Regions from separate parts of the Alteromonas sp. W12 genome, predicted to be linked through region 1. Evidence: predicted binding sites of a transcription regulator. Region 1 holds the regulator's gene; the other holds the start of a gene.
What was found. Region 1 encodes FNR, which switches genes on or off when oxygen is low (the NO sensors DNR and NnrR bind a similar motif). Its sites were predicted from a motif close to TTGATCTAGATCAA; they were not measured.
Positions count from the first base shown of each region.

Region 2: the regulator FNR is predicted to act here: its motif matches at 1,853-1,866, upstream of AWH61_RS12865 (cytochrome ubiquinol oxidase subunit I).

Region 1 is NZ_LQXH01000014.1:15,722-18,924, reverse strand. It holds gene uspE (universal stress protein UspE) at 94-1,017, opposite strand; gene fnr (fumarate/nitrate reduction transcriptional regulator Fnr) at 1,262-1,999, opposite strand; gene AWH61_RS19340 (sulfite exporter TauE/SafE family protein) at 2,045-2,704, opposite strand; gene ccoS (cbb3-type cytochrome oxidase assembly protein CcoS) at 2,691-2,921, opposite strand; gene AWH61_RS19330 (heavy metal translocating P-type ATPase) at 2,923-3,203, opposite strand, start outside.
Region 2 is NZ_LQXH01000008.1:336,737-339,939, forward strand. It holds gene AWH61_RS12855 (sigma-54 interaction domain-containing protein) at 1-988, opposite strand, end outside; gene AWH61_RS12860 (Tll0287-like domain-containing protein) at 1,144-1,749, shown strand; gene AWH61_RS12865 (cytochrome ubiquinol oxidase subunit I) at 2,076-3,203, shown strand, end outside.

The DNA.
Region 1 (3,203 bases):
GAGACCATGCTTGTGAAGTTAAATTTGTTGGTGACATACCGTGTTGACCGCTAAGTAACCGCAAACACGGGCTATGTAGTACTAATAAAAAGACTACACCGACAACGGCGACACAAATCCATCTGGCTTAATAGCAAGCACATCGCAATTGAGTTCGTCGATCACGTGTTCTGCAGTGTTACCAATTAGGGCCGCTGAAATGCCCACACGGCCAACGGTACCAATAACAACCAGCTCTGCATCCAGTGTTTTTGCCACTTGCGGGATAACTTTTTCCGGAAGGCCTTCTCTTACTACACATTTGTTGTCAGGAATACCGTACTTTAACGCGTGACTACGCATTTCCTTTAAATGATGATTTTTTACCGCGTCGTGATAGGTATCGGGGTCGAACTCAGGCACTTCTATGGCGATATTAAGTGGTGTAGAAGGGTAACTGTTGACCAAATTTACGCTCCCTTTCAATAAAGAGGCGTAGTCGTTAGCAATGAGGGTGAGCTTATCGTTAAGTGCGGCATGCTCATCGTCTTCACTGCCTACGTTTACTGCAGCAATAATCTCTCCTCCTTCTGGCCAGTCGTGCTCTTTAACGAGCAATACTGGGCGAGGGCATTTACGCATTAAATGCCAGTCGGTGGGGGTGAAAATAACAGAAGCAAGATCGTCGTGCTTTTTGGTTGCCTTTACCACTAAATCTATCTGATTGTTTAGGGTGTAGTAAATAATCGACTCATACGCACGATTATTCCATTCTACAACGATATCAGTTTCAGTGAATCCTTGTTCTCTTAAGTGGGTGGCAAGCCATTTTGCATGCTCCTTTGTAACTGCATCGCGCATTGACTCGCGCTCATCCGGGCTAAGCATGGTCGTCATATCATAAGATAAGTCGTATACCACCATCATGGCGGTAACTGAAGCACCTGTTTTTGAAGCGAGTTCATAAGCACGGCTTAGTGCAGGTTGGTTATCGCGCTCGGCATCTACCACGGCCAGAATTCGTTTACACTCAATCATAACGTCCCCCTAACTACGAAACTTAGTAGTGGCTGTCGAAATCGAAGTTTTCTAATACTAACTATAAACGACATTGGGAAAAACGTAAGTTGTTTTAGATCAAGAATTTTACGAGGCGACCATGAGTGAAGCTACCGAATTGAATATGGAGCAACCGGCGTGGCGCTGAAAGGGTAGATAGGTGGCTAACACTGGTCACAAAAAAGCGCGCTTAGTGCGCGCCTTATTTAACACCTAAAAACGGCTAACCGCAGACAACGCTAGGGCCGTTAAGCGCCGCTAGTTTGGTGTTTAGCCTATCGAAATCCAAAATAGTAATAAGCTTGCCGTCTACTTTTATGATGTTGTCTTTTTGAAAACGGCTTAACAGACGACTAATCGTTTCAATCGTTAATCCTAAATAGTTTCCAATTTCGTTGCGCGTCATGGTTAAGTGGAATTCTCTATGGGAAAAGCCACGCTCTTCAAAGCGTTGCGACAGGTGTGAGATGAAATACAGTAAGCGCTCTTCTGCAGTTCGCTTGTTTAAAAGCATGATCATGTCGTGATCTTGTTTTATTTCAGCACTCATGAAGCTCATGATTTGGTGGCGCAGTTTTGGAAATTGCACTGACATTTCGTCGAGGGTCTCGTAGGGAAGTTCACACACCATGGCAGTTTCTAACGCAGAGGTATAGCTTTGGTGTTTGTTCTCTCTTAATGCATCGAAACCGATAATGTCACCAGGAAAGTGGAAGCCGGTAATCTGTTCTTCACCTTCGGTATTAGTCACAAATGATTTGAATGAACCGGTTCTCACTGCAAATAGAGAACGGAATTTATCACCAGTTTGAATCAGCGTGTCACCTTTATGAAGCGGCTTCTTGCGTTCAATAATATCGTCAAGAGACTCGATTTCTGTTTTGTTTAACGCCACCGGTAAACACAGGTGACTGAAACTACAGTTTTGACAGTGAATAGAAAATTGGCTTCCTTTGCTCATAATGCACGCTCTCTAAAAGAATACCCGACAATAATACACCCATTTTTAAACGATTGCGCCATGAATAAGATAAGCTGCATATATTGCCATTATTACCGCAATAATTTGTCTAAAATGGTTATGTTGAAAACTTCGAACAATATATTGGCTACCAGCGCTTGCAGCGAGCAAGGTGGGTAATGTACCCAAACCGAAGAAGAACATAATAGCAGCGCCTTCTAGCGCGTTACCCGCCGCGAGAGACCAGGTAAGTGTGGAATACACCAAACCGCAAGGAAGCCAACCCCAAATAAAACCATAAGGCAACGCACTTAAAGGGGTCTTAAATGGCAAAAAGCGTTTTGAAAGCGGCTGGACTTTGGAAAATAGGCCTTTACCCGCATTTTCCAGCACTGTTAAGCCAGTCCACCACTTACCCAAATAACACGCCAGTAGAAGCAACATGATTCCGCTAAGTAGGGAAAGGGCATAGTTGGCAAGAGGTATATAATCTGCTGCAATTTTTCCAAGTGCCCCGGTTATTGCTCCGGCGATGGTGTAGCTCACTATACGTCCCATGTTATAGGCAAGGGTATAGGGTAGTGCTGAAGCGCCTTTAGGCGATACCATCCTTAGCGCAGCGACAATTCCACCGCACATTCCCACACAGTGAACTCCACCGGCTAAGCCGATAAGAAAGGCAGAGAAGTAGTTAATCCCTTCCATGTGGCGCTTGGCTTTTGTCTACTTTACTGTCTTGAAGTTGCTTGCGTTGCTCAGCTAGCTTTTTTTCTTCTGGCGGAAGATCATCGTCAAACAGTATGCTATACCCTTGGCGATCCAAATCTTCAAATTGATTGGTTTTCACCGCCCAAAAGAATATCACGATAGCGACGGCAACAATGATGATGGCGATTGGAATTAATACGTAAATAATACTCATGCTATTTGCTCAAAAGTCGCGTTGAGTTTGTGACCACAATGATACTGCTTAACGACATACCAACAACAGCCATCCACGGTGAAAGTAGGCCTGATACGGCGAAAGGTAAGATCAAAACGTTGTAACCTACCGACCAGCCAATATTTTGCCTTATTTTTTGCTTCACTTGGTGCGCAGTTCGAATAAGTTCTGGTACAGAAAGCAGCTGATCGCCAAGCAGTATCACGTCGGCGGCAGTTTTAGCCACGTCTGTGGCATTACCCACTGCAATTGCCACATCAG
Region 2 (3,203 bases), on a different contig from region 1:
GGAACGGGTAGTTGGTTAGTTTTTCTAGCGCGTTTTTATGAAACCGTTTTTTCTCTTTAGACATTGCCAAAAAGTGAGCGGCTATCAGTGCTATATCTGATTTTCTTTGTCGTAAAGAAGGGAGGTTGATAGGAAAACCGGCAATGCGGTAGTAGAGGTCCTGTCTGAATTCGCCCGTTTCCACCATATGCTTTAGATTTTTGTGTGATGCACACACTAAACGAAAATCAGCCTTTTTAGACACTGTGCTTCCTACAGGCCGATAAGTTTGAGACTCGAACAGCCGCAGAAGCTTTACTTGTGTTGAAAGTGGGATATCGCCGACTTCATCAAAAAACAATGTGCCGCCTTCCGCTGCTTCTACGAGCCCTTTCTTATTTGTGGTTGCGCCTGTAAATGCCCCTTTTTCATAACCGAATAGTTCGCTTTCAAGCAGCGTGTCAGACATGCCGGTACACTCGATGACAACAAATGGTTTGCCAGCACGGTGACTACTCGAGTGAAGTGCTTGGGACACCAGCTCTTTACCCGTGCCGGTTTCGCCAAACAATAGTACTGAAATATCTGAGTTAGCGGCGCGATTTATTTTGTTTAGCATTGCTTTAAATGCCTCTGATTCGCCGACCATCTTTCCTGCTGAAGGTCGGTTTGAGGCAAACGAAAGCTTATCAAGTATTTCCAAGAAACCTAATAATTCTCCGCTACCGTCGAAGATCGGGCGCATGAGGATGTCGCAGTAGCTTTGACCCTCACTGGTGGTATGAACGTGTACTACGCTAGCCGCTCGTCCTGTGGCTTTACTCTCTTGCATTGGGCAATGCTCGCCGCACTTATCGCAAGGTTTGTTGTTGCGGTGAGAGACTTGATAGCAGGTACTAAAGCCAAGCTTTATATCCACAGGGTAGGTATCTCTGTAGGGCTGGTTGACAGCTTCAATAACGTAGCTTGGGTTAATGAAGATTGCGGGTTTATCTATCGCATCTATCATCGCTTGTACTATGGATATATTCATGGGTGGCTGAATATTAGTTTGTTCTAATTTAATTTTGGCAATTTATCATATTGGCATAGAGCTTGTTCACTGTTTGAGACAAACGACAATACTTCGGTAGCAACTCATTCAGTTCCAAAGAGAGTTTTATAATGAAAAATAGCGTAATGCTGGTGGCGATAAGCTTATTGGCAAGTAGTGCTCATTCATTGGCAGATACAGTGACTGCCAATGAGAAAAAAAGTGAAAACAGTGTACAGGAAAAAGTCAAAGAAGCGCGATTACACGCAAAAGCACTGGGAGGCGCGCTAAAGTCACGACTACAGCAAGCAATTCAATCCGGAGGGCTAGAGGCTGGCGTTAACGAATGCCAGATTGCAGCGGCTCCTATTGCTCTGGCGCTTAGTCAAAACGGGTGGGAGGTTGGGCGTACCGCGCTGAAAGTAAGGAACCCAAACAATGCGGCAGATCAATGGGAGCGTGAGCAGTTAGCGTGGTTTTCACAATTACTGACCAAAGCTAAGCAAGACAATTTGGCCCCTAAAAGACCTATTGAAACTTATCAATACGATAGCGAAAGCGGTGAGTTTAGGTACATGATGGCGATTGAACAAGGTCAGGTGTGCATGGCATGCCACGGAGCCAATGTGGCACCTTCAGTAAAACAATCCATTCTAAAGCACTATCCCAATGATCAAGCTACAGGGTTTGAATTGGGTGATTTACGGGGTGCATTCACAATCACATATACACCCTAACGCGCCCTATTCTCTACCTCTCAATGTTCACCTACGTGACCTTTCTCTTGTGCCATATTTGTCACCTAAATGACAAATATGGCGAATGCATCGCCATGAATTGTTGCGTTGGATCAATAAGCCACACGCTCGGTCGTGGAATAATTTATCTGCACAGTACGAAAATACCGCCGTTTATCGGTAATTGCGCTTAAGCAGCCAAATTACTGATGTATGGCATAAACCGTGCTCTTGCCATGCGGCATATTCACGTGTTCATCACTGAATTTTAAACCACTTTTCTGCTAAGCGTTTAACGCGCACACGAAATACAAGGGAGATAACCCATGAGCGATACGTTAATAGAACTATCGCGGTGGCAATTTGCATTAACTGCAATGTTCCACTTTATATTTGTACCCTTAACTTTGGGGCTTAGTTTCTTACTTGCCATTATGGAATCGGTATACGTAATGACGGGTAAAGAAATTTATAAGCAGATGACCCAATTCTGGGGAAAGCTGTTTGGAATTAACTTTGCCATTGGTGTAGCCACAGGCTTAACCATGGAATTCCAGTTCGGAATGAATTGGTCTTACTATTCTCACTATGTAGGCGATATCTTCGGTGCGCCACTTGCCATCGAAGGCCTAATGGCCTTTTTCCTGGAATCTACCTTCGTGGGTTTGTTCTTCTTTGGCTGGGACAAAATGTCAAAGGTGAAGCATTTGATGGCGACTTGGCTGGTGGCCATTGGTTCAAACTTCTCTGCACTGTGGATCTTGATTGCTAACGGCTGGATGCAATACCCGGTAGGCGCTGAATTTAATTTTGAAGCCATGCGTATGGAAATGACCAGCTTTGCTGAGGTTATTTTTAACCCCGTAGCACAGGTCAAATTTGTTCACACTGTATCAGCAGGTTACGTGACCGGCGCAATGTTTGTGTTGGCAATTTCAAGTTACTACCTGCTTAATCATAAGCATATCGCCTTTGCGCGCCGTTCGTTCGCCATAGCTGCTAGCTTCGGCCTAGCCTCAACGCTTTCTGTGATCGTGTTAGGTGATGAAAGTGGTTATGAGCTTGGTGATGTACAAAAAGTGAAGCTGGCAGCAGTTGAAGCTGAGTACGAAACCCATCCTGCACCTGCGCCGTTTACTGTGTTTGGTATTCCAAACGACGAAAAGCAGGAAACCGAGTACGCCCTTCAAATTCCTTGGGCAATGGGCATTATTGCTACCCGTTCGTTAACCGAAGAAGTAAAAGGTATTAAGGATCTTAAAGAAGAGAATCGCGAGCGTATTCTAAGCGGAATTAAAGCCTATGAAGTACTTGAAGATGTAAGAAACGGCACCGCGACAGCTGAGCAACGTACTGCCTTCGACCAAAATAAAGACAGTTTGGGCTACGCTATGTTGCTAGAGCCTTTCACTGAGAACGTTTCAAATCCTTCTGATGCCGCGCTTCAACAGGCA